3 regions of the Streptomyces sp. NPDC091376 genome follow, and region 2 is predicted to be linked to each of the others. Evidence: riboswitches for the same ligand, from Rfam matches in the RefSeq annotation. Region 2 holds a riboswitch; each other region holds the start of a gene.

Region 1 (5,169 bases), on a different contig from region 2:
TCGCGTGCGCGAGATGGCCGCTGCGGAAGAGCCGTCCGTAGCGCGTCCGGTGCCCGTCGACGGTCGGCAGTCCGCCCACGTCCCGGAAGTTGCGAACCCCGGACAGCTCGGGCTCGGTCGGCGGGGTCTGGGGCAGCTGCTGCGTCACGGGGGCTCCTCCGTGTCTGCGGTCGGCGCTGCTCGCCGACAAAGGGGCGCGCTGCTGACCCTACGACATCGATTCCTCAGGCAAGTATCTCGGCCCATGGCCGCAAGGCCGTTGCCCCGCTGATGAATTGCGCCCGATGATGTGCGGACGTGTGCGAATTTGAGGGGTCTGGGTGATCGAGGCGGTTGGTGACGGTCGCATCTGGGTTCTGTCCGGGATGACGAGCAGCTATGCGCTGCTCCTCACCGACCGGGACGAGCTGCTGCATCTGCACTGGGGACCGCGGATCGGCCCGGCCGACGCCGAGGCGCTCGCGGCGGACCCGCTTCCTCCCTCCTGGCCCTCGAGTCGCCGCTCGACGGGCACGAGGAGTATCCCGTCGAGGGCGGCCCCCGGTTCGTCCGGCCCGCGCGCTTCCGGTTCGTGAGCGCCATGGCCGGGGTGCTCGGCATCGGCGGCGACCTCACCGCATGGAGCGAGGACGCGCTGACCGAGGCGCGTGACTGGGTGGAGCTCTACAAGAAGATCAGACCGGTCGTCCAGCACGGCGAGCTGTACCGGCTGCGGCCGCCGGAGGGCGGGCTGAGCGCGGTGCCGTATCCGCGCGGGGACGAGGCCGTCGTACTGGCCTGGCTGCAGGCCCAGTGCCACGGCGAGCGTCCGCCGCGGCTCCCGCTGCGCGGACTCGACCCGTCGGCAGAGTACGGTGCCTGGCCGGCGGAGTACGTGTGCCTGGACACCGGCAGCCTCCACCGTGGCGCCGTCCTCCTCCATCACGGCTTCTCCACCGGCCTCAGCGGTGACCTCGACGCGATGGTCCTCCGCCTGCCCCGCCGGGTCTGACGGGGGCGCCGGGTCTGACGGGACAGCGGGCCTGACGGGACGCCGGGCGGAGGTCCTCGACCGGGTTCGAGGACAACTCGGCCTGTGCCGTGGCGAGTTCCGGGGAGCGTCGGTCGAATTGCCGAATTCACCTGTTGTTCGGAATTGGTTCCACATACGGAAAGGGGCCACCTTTTCGTGGCCGGGCGCGCCATTGGCTGCATTCTGTCGCTAATGGGCGATGTGTCCGGATTGGGTGTTTTTGTATAACGCGCCCCGGTTGAATAGGGGATGGGGATCCGTCCGTGAGCGGGATCATATCCGTGACGTTCTGTGGTGGTGCACCGCGGTCGAACTCCCTTGTTCCCGGGGGAATCGAAGATCCGTAATCCACGCAGCGTGACCGGGAAATGTGCGCTGATATCCGGTAGGGGGATTCCCGGGGGGAATAGACGGCTTGTTCACTTCGACCCGGCTCGCTTACGGTCACCGCAATCCGGTCGGAACGCCCAATCCTGCCGCCGTCCGGAATATCGCACCCACCCACGTGTGGCAGGAGCGGGGGACCCAGGTAGTACGCCGTCCGGAGCCCCGGACGGCTTGGGGTGAAGTCGCGCGAGTCGCGCGGCCGGGCAGCTCCAGCCCGAACCCGACAGCTCACCTCGCAGGCGGCGGAGAGGAATTGGCCATGCCCGGTAAGGGTAAGCATCGTCGTCCGAGGACCAGCCCGTTCACGCGCGGATTCGTCGCCGCGGGAACGGGCGGGGCCGCCATCGCGCTCCCGCTCATGGGCGCCGCCGGTGCGCACGCCGCCGAGAAGTCCGCGCCCGTCGCGATTCCCGAGCAGGTCGCCTCGGTCGCTCACAAGGCCGTCACCCCGCAGGCGCCGCAGGCTCCCAAGGCGCCGAAGCCGTACACGGTCGTGGCCGGTGACTACCTCTCCAAGATCGCCGATGAGCACAACGTCAGCGGCGGCTGGAAGAAGCTGTACGCCGACAATCGCGCCGCCGTCGGTACGGACCCCTCGCTGATCCACCCGGGTCTGAAGCTCGTCCTCGGCGGCAAGGCGAAGGCCCAGGGTGAGGCGAAGGTCCAGCCGAAGCCCGAGCGGAAGGCCGCGGCCCCCGCCAAGAAGGCGCCTGCCGACAAGGCCGCCGCCAAGGCCGAGAAGGCCGTGAAGGCGGAGAAGGTCGTGAAGGCCGAGAAGCCGGCCGCTTCCGTCGAGCGTGCCTCCCGCACCGCCGACCGCGCCGCCGGTGCCGCGGCCGCTCCGGCCGCTGCCCAGGCCCCCGCGCCCTCGGGCTTCTTCGCCCCGGTCACCAGTGGCATCGGCACCGCGTACAAGACCGCCGGTTCCATGTGGTCCAGCGGCTACCACACCGGTGTCGACTTCGTCGCCTCCACGGGTACGTCCGTGAAGTCGGTCGGCCCGGGCACCGTCGTCTCGGCCGGCTGGAGCGGTGCGTACGGCAACGAGGTCGTCATCAAGCACGGCGACGGAACGTACTCGCAGTACGCCCATCTCTCCCAGCTGTCCGTCGCGTCCGGTGACGGTGTCACCGGCGGCCAGCAGATCGGGCTGTCCGGCTCCACCGGCAACTCCTCCGGTCCGCACCTTCACTTCGAGATCCGCACGAGCCCGAGCTACGGCTCGGACATCGACCCGCTGGCCTACCTGCGCCAGCACGGTGTCTCGATCTGACGCGCGTCCCGAACCTGACGCGGCGTCCCGAACCCGACGCCGCGCAACTCCGTCCGCCGGCCCCGCGCAGGGGCCGGCGGACGCCCGCGTCTTTACGGGTCCCCGCCTATTCCCGCTTTGCCGAAAACTGACCTGGTGGTCTATATCACGCCCCGTCAACCCCTCCCTACGGTGGCGTAGGTCACTTCTCACCAGGAAAGATGACTCGACGTGGCAGACGATTCGCGATCAAGAACAAAGGGCTCATTCGGGTCGTACGCGGCGATCGGTGACAGTTTCACCGAGGGGGTCGGAGACGCGGGACCCGGCGGACAGTTCGTCGGATGGGCGGACCGCCTCGCGGTCCTGCTGGACGACCGCGTGCCGGAACACACCTTCCGCTACGCCAATCTCGCCGTACGCGGCAGGCTCCTGGACCAGATCGTCGAGGAACAGGTCCCGCGAGCGAAGGAACTCGCCCCCGATCTGGTGACGTTCTGCGCGGGCGGCAACGACATCATCCGGCCGGGCAGCGACCCGGACGACGTCGCGGAGCGCTTCGAACGGGCGGTCGCCGAACTCGCCGCCTCCGTCGGCACCGTCATGGTGACGACGGGGTTCGACACCCGCGACGTGCCCGTCCTGCGCCATCTGCGCGGCAAGATCGCCACGTACACCGCGCACGTCCGCGCCATCGCCGACCGCTACGACTGCCCCGTCCTCGACCTCTGGTCGCTCAAGTCCGTCCAGGACAGACGTGCCTGGGACGACGACCGGCTGCACCTCTCGGCCGAGGGCCACACGCGTGTGGCACTGCGCGCCGCCCAGGTGCTCGGCCTGGACGTGCCCGCAGACCCGGACCAGCCGTGGCCGCCGCTGCCGCCGCGCGGCACGCTCGAAGTCCGCCGCGACGACATCCAGTGGGCGCGCGAGTACCTCGTGCCATGGATCGGCCGTCGGCTGCGGGGCGAATCGTCCGGTGACCATGTGGAGCCCAAGCGCCCGGACCTGCTTCCGCTCTGAGTTCCATCTCTCCGGGCACGTCTCTTACACGGAGGCGGGGATCCTCTCCAGGACCCCGCCCGCGAACACGTCGTATAGCGGCAGCGACTCCAGATGGACATAGCCGATGTGACAGTCGCACACCGCGAGCGGGCAGGCGCGCGGCCGCAGCGCCGCCCGGTACGAGCCGTCGTAGAGATTGCCCAGCTCGGCCGGGACGAAGTGGCAGCGCCGCACCGTCCCGTCACCGTCGACCGAGATCACCGACTCGCCCGTACGGCACGGCAGACCGGCCGAGCGGTGCGGATGGCGGCTGTACGGGAAGAGCGGGTCGAGCGCCGTCCAGCGGGCGGCCTCCTCGTCCGTGTAGTCACGCCCCTCCGCCGCGTTGACCCACAGATAGACGTGCCCCGGGAGATCGGCCCGCAGCCGGCGGGCGGCCTCAAGATGCTCCTCGAAGCCGACGATCCCGACACTGAACCTGATGCCGCGCGCCGACAGTTCACGGCACTTGCCGAGGAAGCGGTCGTAGGGCGTCTGACCCGGGTGGTACGTGCACCACAGCGCCAGGGTCTCCGGATCGGCTTCCGCCAGCCAGTCCGTACGGCAGCTCAGGTTCGTCTGGACGGCGACGCGGCGGATGTGCGGCAGCCGGGACAGCTCGGCCAGCGTGCGCCGGTACCAGGAGCGCACCAGGCCCTCGCCCCAGGGCGTGAAGAGCACCGACAGCCGGTCCTCCGCCTGCCGCGCCGCCGCCCAGCCCGCGAACCGCTCCAGCGCGTCACGGTCGGCCCGCAGCTGCTCCCGGCTGTCACGGCGCTTGGCGAACGGGCAGTAGGGGCAGTCGTAGTCGCAGGAGGCCAGCGGCCCCCGGTACAGCACGGTCAGGTCCATGTGCGCCTCACTTCGCCTCGTACGCGGCCATCGCGGCCCGTACGGCGGGGGAGAACAACGCGGGGCCCAGGGCGTCGGAGTACGCCAGCCCCTCCGCAGTGAGCCGCAGCAGTCCGCCGTTCTCCTCCAGCCAGCCGCGATCGGCGAAGGCGGCCAGCTCGGCCGGGAAGTCGTCCGCCGGCGCGGTGCCGAACCGTGTCCGGTACTCGGCCACCTCCATCCCCCGGGCCTGCAACAGCGACTGGAGCAGATGGCGGCGGCGCGCCTCGTCGGTGTCGATCCGCCGGCCGACCTCGGCACGGGTGAAGTCCTCCGTGGCCGTGTAGTCGTCGATGATCGTGCGTATCCGGCGCATGTCGACGGCGTAGTCGAAGGAGTAGTGCAGCCCCGAGGTGTACGAACGGGCCCCGCAGCCGAGGCCGATCATGCCGTCGGTCTGGCAGGCGTGGTCGTCCGGGCCGCCGAGTGCCGCGTCCGGGCCGCCGGTGCGGCGGAACATGCGCATCGACACCTGCTCGTACCCGTTCGCCAGCAGGTGCTCACGGCCGAACCGGTACAGACGCAGCCGCTGCTCGTCCCAGACGGTGTCGAGGTCGGTGCCGGTCCCCGGATCCGTACCCGT
Region 2 (5,169 bases):
TATCGCCGTCGCGCGGTGTCGGTGGTGCTCGTTAGGGTCGTCTGGTGTCCGACTGGTCCCCGCAGCCGCAACCGGCCGCCCGCCCCGACGTTCCGACGTGCGACGAACAGCCGCTGTTCGACGCCGTACCGGAGCGTGCGCGCTGGCGGTACAAGCCGCGCCGTGACTTCTGGCGCAGCAAGGCCGTGCGCGCCGGGACCCTGATCACGCTGCTCGCGCTGTCCGGTCTGGTCATCCTCGCGCTGGTGCGAGAACAGACCGGTACCGAAGGCTTCCTCGTCGGCCTCGGCCTCGCCGTGCTGCCGGTACCGCTGCTGATGGCGGCGTTCCGCTGGCTGGACCGCGTCGAGCCGGGTCCCTGGCGGAACCTCCTCTTCGCCTTCGCCTGGGGCGCCTGCGCGGCCGCCCTCGTGGCGATCATCGCGAACTCGTTCGCGACCCAGTGGATAGCCACCGCCACGGCCGACCCCACGCACGCGGACACGATCGGCGCAACCGTCATCGCCCCCGTGGTCGAGGAGAGCGCCAAGGCGACGGCCGTGCTGCTCATCTTCCTCTTCCGAAGACGGGACTTCACCGGCGTCGTCGACGGAGTCGTCGTCGCCGGCTTCACCGCGACCGGCTTCGCCTTCACCGAGAACATCCTGTATCTCGGCACCGCCTTCGGGGAGGACCAGCAGATCGGCGCGTCCGGTTTCGCCTCCGTCACGGCCGCGACGTTCTTCGTGCGGATCGTGATGTCGCCGTTCGCCCATCCGCTCTTCACCGTGCTGACGGGCATCGGCTTCGGCCTCGCCGCCGCCGGCGCACAGCGCCGGAAGTTCCGCAGGACCGTGCTGCCCCTGCTGGGCCTCGTCCTCTCCATCGGCATGCACGCGCTGTGGAACGGCTCAGGGGCTTTCGGCCCGTGGGGCTTCTACGCCGTGTACGCGGCGTTCATGGTGCCGGCCTTCGGCCTGCTGACCTGGCTGGCGGTCTGGACCCGGCAGCGCGAGCTGCGCACGGTCGCGGCCGAACTGCCCGCGTACGCGGCGGCGGGCTGGCTCGCCCCGGCCGAGCCGCACGCCCTGTCCTCCATGCGGGCCCGCACGATGGCCCGTGACATGGCGGGCCGTACGCAAGGCCGGGAGGCCGCCCGCGCCGTCTCCGAGTACGAGGTCTTCGCGACCTCCCTGGCCTTTCTGCGGCACCGGGCCCATCGGGGCGCGGCGGGCACGGACTTCGTCGCTCGTGAGCAGGAGCTGCTCCACCACCTCTGGCAGCGCAGGGACGTGGCGGGCCCCGCCCTGACGTACGCGGCCCGCGCGACGGGCCGGGTCTGGCAGCCGCCCCCGTATCTGGACTACGGGGGCTACAACCCGTACCGCGGCTAGGCCCTTCGGGCCGTCCTCGCGGCATGGCGTCCGGGCACGGCGGACCGGCGACCCAGGCGTCGGGGGGAGTGCGCCAGGGCCGCCGGCGACTTGGGGGAGGACGAGTACGCGTACGCACACGGGTGCGGCCCGGTCCGGCAAGAACCGGAACCGGGCCGCGACCTCGGGCGGCCGGAAGCCGACCCGGAAGAGCACAGAGAGGGAGATGCCTTCACAATCCTTGGCCGGAGAGCCCTCGGACGCAGAGACCCCGGACGCAGAGACCCCGGACGCAGAGGCCCCGGACGCAGAGACCCTTGGCCGGAAGGCCCTCAGACAGAGAGGCCCTTGCCGCGCAGCCACGCCGCCGGGTCCACGCCGTCGCCGCCCGCCGTGTGCACCTCCAGGTGCAGGTGCGGGCCGGTGACGTTGCCGGTGGCGCCAACGCGCCCGATGGTCTCCGACGTGGAGACCTTCTGCCCCACGCCGACGGTCATCGACGACAGGTGGCAGTACCAGACCTCGCTGCCGTCCTCGAGCTCGAGCACGATGCGGTAGCCGTACGAACCGGACCAGCCCGCCGACTTGATGGTCCCGCCGTGAACGGCCTTGACGGGCGTACCGGTCGGGGCCGCGAAGTCGAGACCCGTGTGGTAGCCGGAGGACCACATGGAACCGGACTGCCCGAAGGTGGAGGTGAGCGTGTACGACGAGGTCGGCAGCGAGTAGCTCGCGGCGAGCTTGGCGAGGCGCTCGGCCTCCGCCTTGCGCGCGGCCTCGGCCTCGGCCTTCGCCTTCGCCTCTGCGGCCACTTCGGCGGCCTCGGTCTGCTGCTTCTTCGCCTCGGCGGCTGCCTTCTCCGCGGCGGCCTTCTCGGCGGCCGCCTTCACCTCGGCCTCGGCGGCGGCCTGCTGCTGCTCGGCCTGCTGGAGGATCCGGGCGCGCAGCGCCTCGCCCGCGTCACCGGCGCCCTGGGCGCTGTCCGCCGCCGATTCGGAGGCGGCGAAGGCGGTGAGCGGTGCGTCGTTCCCGGCGTCCTGGTCGGAGTCGTCCGACATGAAGGAGCCCACGCCGGGTAGCGATCCGGGGTCCGGGAGGTTGTCCGTGATGGCGTCGGGGAGCGAGATGGAGACGGCCGGCTTGTCCTGCGCGGTGGCGATGCCGCCCGCGCCGACCGCGGCTATGACGCCGACGCCGAGAACGGTGGAGCTCCGGGCCAGTCCGTTGCGCTGCTTGACGACGCGGTGCCTGCCACGGACCGGACGGACCGATTCCTCGGTCGGGTTCCACTCCTCCGCCCCGGTGGCCGGTGTCCACTGGTCGCTCGGGACCCACTGTGTGGTGGGAGGCTCTTGGAGGGCAGGCTCGTTGGACGCCACGGAGGCGTGCTCCTTTCCTTCCTTCTCGCCTACCGGGTTAGCTGACGGGTTCGGAGCAGGAAGGTCTCCTACGAGCACGATGAAGTGCCCGATTCACCCCAATTGGTGGTTCCCCGGTTCCCTTGCGGAATTCGGCGCATGCGCACGGTGCCGTCTCTTGCGACGGCTGGGACGACCGCGCTGCGTTATCGAACGTTAATAGACACCGAGGTCGGATTCCAAGCCGTTCCCACTGATCGTTAACGACTTTGGCCTGGACTTACCAGCAACAAGAGGATCGAATCGGGCAAGTTGACCAACCCTCGATCCACCCGACTTTCCTGACGGTGTATCAAATGTTATGCGGAGCGGTGTCCTTCGATCACGGTCCGTGGCGCCCCCTCCACCGCACGGGTCACGGGACGACGGGCATCGTCCTGCGCCGCTCCGGCTGGCGCTCCCCCGGCCGCCCGACCGCGAGCAGCGCCATGTCGTCCGTCGACCTGCCGCGCGTATGCCGCCGTACGTCCTCGACGACCGCGTCCAGCAGCTCCTCCGGCCCGGGAAAGATCCGGCCGCTCAGCCGTGTGCGCGGATCGTAGAAAGCACCCTGCCTGTCCCGCGCCTCCGACAGGCCGTCCGTGTAGAGGAGGAGCGTGGCACCGGGCAGGTAGGGGGTCTCGTACGCCCGGTCCGGCCACGCGTCCAGGTCGCCCATGCCGAGCGGCAGGGCACGCTCGGGCGGCTCCAGCACCTCCAGCCCACCGTCCGCGCCCAGCAGCAGCGGCGGCGGATGACCCCGGTTGACGATCCTGACCAGGCCGCTCCCGTGCGGGATCTCCGCGAGCACCGCGGTGGTGAAACCCTCGAACGCGTCGAACCCGGAGCGCCCCGTGCCCGCGCGCGCCAGCGCCCGCTCCAGCCGCTGGGCGACACCCTCCAGCGAGGACTCCTGTTCTGCGGCCTCCCGGAACGCCCCGAGCACCACGGCCACCGCCTCGACCGCGTCCAGCCCCTTCCCCCGTACGTCGCCGACGACCAGCCGCACCCCGTGGGGAGTCTCCTGCACGGCGTACAGGTCTCCCCCGATGAAGGCGTCCCGCTGCGCCGCCTCGTACCGCGCCGCGACCAGGAGCCCGCCGATCCGTTCGTCCGGCGTGGGCAGCACGGCCCGCTGCGCGGCTTCCGCGATGACCCGCGCCGACGCGAGGCGTTCGCCGCTGCGGCGTACGACGTGGTTGATGAAGAGGGCCAGCACGGAGACCGTGAACACGGTCAGCAGCTCCGTCACGGCAGGGATCTCGCCGGCCCTGCTGTTGTAGGCGTGGAGCCCGGCCACCGTGGCGACGGAGGCGACGCCCGTCAGCAGCGTGTAGAGAGCGGAGAAGAAGGGAGCGGCGACCAGTGGCGCCGCGGCGAAGAGAGGCGAGGCGGTGAACGACTCCGGGGTGCCCAGATCGAAGAAGACCCCGGCCACGATCAGCAGCACCGGCAACGCTCCGACGACCTTACGGCCACCGTTGCGCCGCGGTCGTTCGTCGCGTTCTCGTTGCCCCACCAGTGGTCTCCTGCCAGGTCCGCCCGGCTGCGGACGGTACCGCGCCCTCTCCAGGCTGGCCGTAACCGCACCGCACGACGAATCGCCATCGGCCAACCGGACCAGCGGCCGGCGGCTGTGCCATTTTGCCCCTGACCGTGCCGACGTGCCATGCCGTTGTCCGTGTCGATGTGCCATGCCGTTGTGCCACGCCGTCGTCCGTGCTGTCGGCGTGCTGCCGGCCGTGCCGACGTCACCAGGGGGCCCTCCTGGTGACACCCACACGTGGCGCGGCTCAGTCGTCGCTGAGATTGCGCTCCGCGTAGATCGTGATCGCATCGCGGACGAAGACCGCCGTCCCGTCCCCGTGCCGGTCGTAGTTCGCCGTGAAGCGCGGATCGGCGACGTACATCTCACCGAGCCCGATGACGTACGACCTGGTCGGTGCGGCCGTCACCGACAGCCACTCGCAGTGCCGCTGCGCGATCGCCTGAACCTCGTCGCTGTCCGGCGGGAGCCCGTCCTTCAGAGCCTGGCCGAAATCACGGGCGATCGCGAGCTGACGGTCCTGGAACGCCTTCTTCTCCTGCGCGCTCAGCGAGCGCCACCAGCGATCGCCCTTCTCATACGCCTCGCGGCCCCAGCGCCGGCTGACCTCCTCCTCGTACCGGGTGTGGTCGAAGCCGTCGAAGACTTCTTCCGCCATGAGTTCCTCTCCTTTCTCCGTGCGGTCGAGAGTGGTCCGCACCGAGGCGATCTGTCGCCCGATGCGCTCCCGCTCCTGCTCCAGCAGCCCCAGATGGGCGCGCAGGGCGGCGGCCGTGTCCCGCTGCCCCTCCAGGGCCTGCGCGATCGCCGGCAGCCCGAGACCCAGCTCGCGCAGCAGCAGGATCCGCTGCAGCCGGATCAGGGCGTCCTGGTC
Region 3 (5,169 bases), on a different contig from region 2:
CCACGGCGAGCACCTCACGGAGAACGAGGCCGCCGCGATGGCCTTCATCCTCCTCTTCGCCGGCTTCGAGACCACCGTCAACCTGATCGGCAACGGCACCTACGCCCTGCTGCGCGATCCGGACCAGCGCGCCCGTCTCCAGTCGTCCCTGGCCGCGGGCGACACCGGGCTGCTCGAAACCGGGGTCGAGGAGCTGCTGCGCTACGACGGGCCCGTGGAGCTCGCCACGTGGCGGTTCGCGACCGAGCCGCTCACGCTCGGCGGGCAGGACATCGGCGCCGGCGATCCGGTCCTCGTCGTGCTCGCCGCCGCCGACCGCGACCCCGAGCGCTTCCCGGACCCCGACACCCTCGACCTGGCCCGCCGGGACAACCAGCACCTCGGGTACGGGCACGGCATCCACTACTGCCTGGGCGCGCCGCTCGCGCGGCTCGAAGGGCAGACCGCGCTCGCGACCCTGCTCACCAGGTTGCCCGACTTGCGGCTTGCGGTGGATCCTTCCGATTTGCGGTGGCGTGGGGGGCTCATCATGCGTGGATTGCGCACTCTGCCCGTTGAGTTCACCGCCATCAAGAGCTGACGAGTCGTCAGGATTGTGACTTTCACGTGATCTCCGCTGCACCGACTTGTGACTGACGTTCGAGTGGGGCTACGTTCACCCCGACTCGGGGTCCTTGCCGAATCAACAGACTCGTGGGACCCGTGGGTTTTCTGTTGTCACACGGAAGGCACACCGCATGCGCTCCGGGAACGGCCGACACCGCCGACCTCGTCAGGCCCCCGCTCTCATCGTCGCGGCAGGGGTGACCGGATCGGCCATCGCCATCCCACTGCTCGGCGCAGGCGCCGCCTCCGCCGCGGACTCCGCCACCTGGGACCGCGTCGCGGACTGCGAGAGCGGCGGCGTGTGGAGCGCCGACCTCGGCAACGGTTACTACGGCGGCCTGCAGATGTCCCAGGAGACCTGGGAGGCGTACGGCGGGACGGCCTACGCGCCGCGCGCCGACCTCGCCAGCCGCGCCCAGCAGATCACGGTGGCCGAGGCGGTGCTGTCCGCCCAGGGTGACTCCGCCTGGCCGAGCTGCGGGGAGATCACCGGTCTCGTCACCGGCCTCCTGGGGGGCGGCACCGAGCCGGCCGGCGGGGACGCCTCCGCCACGCCGCAGAACGGTGGCACGAAGAGCCCCTCCTTCGGTGACGGGGCGGGCACGACGCCCGCGCCGGACACCGACGCCCCCGCCCCGTCCGGTTCCGGCGCCTCGAACGGTTCGCCGACGGCCGAGAAGCCCGCGGACGCTTCGGACGGGCCTTCCACCCCGGCCGGCTCCGGCAAGAGTGCGGACGCCTCGGGCGGCGAGGACGCAGCCGCGGACACGGGCTCCGGAAAGCATCGCGGTGGCGCCGCCGATGAGGACGAGACGGGCAATTCGGGCAATGACCGTAATTCCGGTCGTCATGCCTCACGAGATGACGCATCGGCACGAGACGGCGCCGCCGCGGGAGATGAGTACACCGTCCGTCCCGGCGACAACCTGTGGTCGATCGCCGACGTGAACGAGGTGCCCGGCGGCTGGCCCGCGCTCTACGAGGCGAACCAGGAAGTCGTCGGCTCCGACGCCGATCTCATCCTGCCTGGCCAGAGCCTCGATCTGGGCCTGGGGCAGGGGCAGTTGAAGGAGTAGTTCGGGCGCTTATGTCCGGTTCTGCGCAAGTGAGACATGAGTCTCTTCGTGTCAACTGGCGCGTCTCGTCGGCCAACTCCGGTCATCACGCCTCTCACCTGCGAAAACGGACATCCCTCCGCGTCAAATAGGTGTGGTTTCTCCCCGATGTTCGACTTTGAACATCGGGGAGAAGTGCGTTTACGGTCTGAACCGCTCGCCAATGCGGGCCCCGACGACCGCACGCCGAATCCTGCCGGCGGCCGCCGGGAACAGTCGTCGCGCAAGCGCCGAAGGCAGGAGCGGGGGACCCAAGGTAAGTGCCGGGCCCGCCCTTTGGGGCGGAACCGGCTTGGGGTGGAGCCGCGCGAACCTCGCGCGGCCGGGCAACTCACATGGCCCGAACCCGACAGCTCACCTCGCAGGCGTCGGTGAGGAGAAGTTCCATGCTGCTTTCCGGCAAGGGCAAGCACCGTCGCCCGTCCAAGGCCACTCGTATCGCCACGCTCGCCGGTGTCACCGGTGCGGCCATCGCCGCCCCGCTGATGGCCTCCGGTACGGCGTCCGCCGCCACCGCCTCCGAGTGGGACGCCGTCGCCCAGTGCGAGTCCGGCGGCAACTGGTCGATCAACACCGGCAACGGCTACTACGGCGGCCTGCAGTTCTCGGCCTCCACCTGGGCCGCGTACGGCGGCACCGCCTACGCCCAGACCGCCGCCCAGGCCTCGAAGGCCCAGCAGATCGAGATAGCCGAGAAGGTCCTCGACGGCCAGGGCAAGGGTGCCTGGCCGCACTGTGGCGTGGGCCTGTCCGACGCCGCGTACAACGGTGCCGCCCCGGCCGCCCCGAAGGCCGCCGAGCCCAAGGCCAAGGCCCCCGCCCCGAAGCGCGCCGAGGTCCCGACCACCCGCTCCGAGCGCCCCGCCGCCCCGGTCAAGAAGGGCGACGGCGAGTACACGGTCAAGGCCGGCGACACCCTCAGCAAGATCGCCGAGGCCGAGAAGGCCAAGGGCGGCTGGCAGAAGCTGTTCGAGCTGAACAAGGACATCGTCGAGGACGCGAACGTCATTCACCCCGGCCAGAAGCTCCACCTGAGCTGACGGGTCCGCACCCCCGTCCCCCCGGCTCCCCGGCCCGGCGCGCCATCCCCCGTACGCGCCGGGCCGGGGTTTCTGTCTGTTTGTTCCCCTTTTTCGTCCCACGGGGCGGGCAGCGGCAGGCCGATGCGCGTGGGGCGGTTAGGCTCTTGTCGCAAGGCCAAAGAGACCCTGCACTGACCCTGCTCCGCATGCGTCACATTCAGCGTCACATCCCAGAAGGAGATGCTCGTGCCGTCCATCGACGTCGTCGTAGCCCGGGAAATCCTGGACTCCCGAGGCAACCCCACGGTCGAGGTCGAGGTCGGCCTCGACGACGGCAGCACCGGCCGTGCTGCCGTTCCGTCCGGTGCGTCCACCGGTGCGTTCGAGGCCCTCGAGCTCCGCGACGGTGACCAGAACCGCTACATGGGCAAGGGTGTCGAGAAGGCCGTCCTCGCCGTCATCGAGCAGATCGGCCCGGAGCTCGTCGGGTACGACGCCACCGAGCAGCGCCTGATCGACCAGGCGATGTTCGACCTGGACGCCACCCCGGACAAGTCCTCCCTCGGCGCCAACGCCATCCTCGGTGTCTCCCTCGCCGTCGCGCACGCCGCGTCCGAGGCCTCCGACCTCCCGCTGTTCCGCTACCTCGGCGGCCCGAACGCGCACCTGCTGCCCGTTCCGATGATGAACATCCTGAACGGCGGCTCGCACGCCGACTCCAACGTGGACATCCAGGAGTTCATGATCGCGCCCGTCGGCGCGGAGTCCTTCTCCGAGGCCCTGCGCTGGGGCACCGAGGTCTACCACACCCTGAAGAAGGTGCTGAAGGAGAAGGGCCTGTCGACCGGCCTCGGCGACGAGGGCGGCTTCGCCCCGAACCTCGGCTCCAACCGCGAGGCCCTCGACCTCATCCTCGAGGCCATCAAGCAGGCCGGCTACGCGCCCGGCAGGGACATCGCGCTCGCGCTCGACGTCGCCGCCTCCGAGTTCTACAAGGACGGCTCCTACGAGTTCGAGGGCAAGTCCCGCTCGGCCGCGGAGATGACCGAGTACTACGAGGAGCTCGTCGCCGCCTACCCGCTGGTCTCCATCGAGGACCCGCTGTTCGAGGACGACTGGGCCGGCTGGAAGGTCATCACCGACAAGCTCGGCTCCAAGGTGCAGCTGGTCGGCGACGACCTGTTCGTCACCAACCCGGAGCGCCTCGCCCGCGGCATCGAGGACGGCGCCGCCAACGCGCTCCTGGTCAAGGTCAACCAGATCGGTTCGCTGACCGAGACCCTGGACGCCGTCGAGCTGGCCCAGCGCAGCGGCTTCAAGTGCATGATGTCCCACCGCTCCGGCGAGACCGAGGACGTCACCATCGCCGACCTGGCCGTCGCCACCAACTGCGGCCAGATCAAGACCGGCGCCCCGGCCCGCTCCGAGCGCGTCGCCAAGTACAACCAGCTGCTGCGCATCGAGGAGATCCTCGACGACGCGGCGGAGTACGCCGGCCGCAGCGCGTTCCCGCGTTTCAAGGGCTGAGCCCGCAGACCGGTAGATACGTACGTCCCCGCACGCGGTCCCGTACCGTGTGCGGGGACGTACGCACGTAATGGGGAGGCGCACACATGGCCCGGGACCGGTTCTCCACCGCGACCAGGCTGCGGCTGCTCGGCGAGCAGACCGCCGCCCGCGTCTACCGCTCGCAGACCCGTCGCCAGGCCCGGCGCTCGCGGCTCACCGGCCGGGCGGCCTTCCTCGCGCTCGTCCTCTGCTCGATGATCGTCGCGCTCGCGTATCCGATGCGGCAGTACGTGTCGCAGCAGAACGAGATCGCCGAGCAGGAGCGGCTCGCGGCCGCGGCCCGCGAGCGTGTGGAACGGCTGCGTGACGAGAGGGCCCGTCTCCGGGACGACGCGTACGTCATGCGGCTGGCCCGCGAGCACCTGCACATGGTCAGGCCGGGCGAGACCGGCTACATCGTGGTCGATCCGCGGGCCGGCCAGAAGCCCAGGACGGACGAGGACGGGGTCAGCAGGCCCTGGTACTCGAACGTCTGGGACGGTGTCGACCGGGCCGACGCGCCACGCTAGCCCAGCCCCGGCCAAGCCACAGATCGAACGAAGAGACAGACACATCCATGCAAACGCCCCCGCCGACCACCGAGCACACCCCGCCCACCGCGGCGGACATCGCCGCGTTCCAGGAGCAGCTCGGCCGCCCGCCGCGCGGTCTGCGCGCGATCGCCCACCGCTGCCCGTGCGGCAATCCGGACGTGGTGGAGACGGCGCCGCGGCTTGAGGACGGTACGCCGTTCCCGACGCTGTACTACCTGACGTGCCCGCGTGCGGCCTCGGCCATCGGCACGCTGGAGGCGAACGGCGTCATGAAGGAGATGACCGAGCGCCTGGCGGCCGACCCCGAGCTGTCGGCGGCGTACC

The links. Region 2 has a riboswitch for cyclic di-AMP ahead of ACIQMR_RS07715 (M23 family metallopeptidase). Riboswitches for the same ligand answer to the same signal wherever they lie in the genome.
Region 1: linked by a shared signal. The riboswitch ahead of ACIQMR_RS11155 (peptidoglycan DD-metalloendopeptidase family protein) and the one ahead of ACIQMR_RS07715 (M23 family metallopeptidase) in region 2 are both predicted to bind cyclic di-AMP.
Region 3: linked by a shared signal. The riboswitch ahead of ACIQMR_RS20865 (transglycosylase family protein) and the one ahead of ACIQMR_RS07715 (M23 family metallopeptidase) in region 2 are both predicted to bind cyclic di-AMP.

The regions. Positions count from the first base shown of each region.
Region 1 is NZ_JBIVUF010000004.1:237,799-242,967, forward strand. Features, by position in the region: gene ACIQMR_RS11140 (tyrosine-protein phosphatase) at 1-148, opposite strand, end outside; gene ACIQMR_RS11145 (hypothetical protein) at 366-575, shown strand; partial or broken gene ACIQMR_RS11150 (GH36 C-terminal domain-containing protein) at 548-991, shown strand; cyclic di-AMP (ydaO/yuaA leader) riboswitch at 1,501-1,654, shown strand; gene ACIQMR_RS11155 (peptidoglycan DD-metalloendopeptidase family protein) at 1,659-2,672, shown strand; gene ACIQMR_RS11160 (SGNH/GDSL hydrolase family protein) at 2,883-3,674, shown strand; gene ACIQMR_RS11165 (STM4011 family radical SAM protein) at 3,699-4,547, opposite strand; gene ACIQMR_RS11170 (STM4012 family radical SAM protein) at 4,555-5,169, opposite strand, start outside.
Region 2 is NZ_JBIVUF010000002.1:729,982-735,150, reverse strand. Features, by position in the region: gene ACIQMR_RS07720 (PrsW family intramembrane metalloprotease) at 45-1,373, shown strand; gene ACIQMR_RS07715 (M23 family metallopeptidase) at 1,685-2,731, opposite strand; cyclic di-AMP (ydaO/yuaA leader) riboswitch at 2,743-2,878, opposite strand; gene ACIQMR_RS07710 (PP2C family protein-serine/threonine phosphatase) at 3,126-4,268, opposite strand; gene ACIQMR_RS07705 (TipAS antibiotic-recognition domain-containing protein) at 4,543-5,169, opposite strand, start outside.
Region 3 is NZ_JBIVUF010000009.1:110,189-115,357, reverse strand. Features, by position in the region: gene ACIQMR_RS20875 (cytochrome P450) at 1-580, shown strand, start outside; gene ACIQMR_RS20870 (transglycosylase family protein) at 738-1,682, shown strand; cyclic di-AMP (ydaO/yuaA leader) riboswitch at 1,940-2,104, shown strand; gene ACIQMR_RS20865 (transglycosylase family protein) at 2,108-2,761, shown strand; gene eno (phosphopyruvate hydratase) at 2,984-4,270, shown strand; gene ACIQMR_RS20855 (septum formation initiator family protein) at 4,357-4,821, shown strand; gene ACIQMR_RS20850 (DUF501 domain-containing protein) at 4,869-5,169, shown strand, end outside.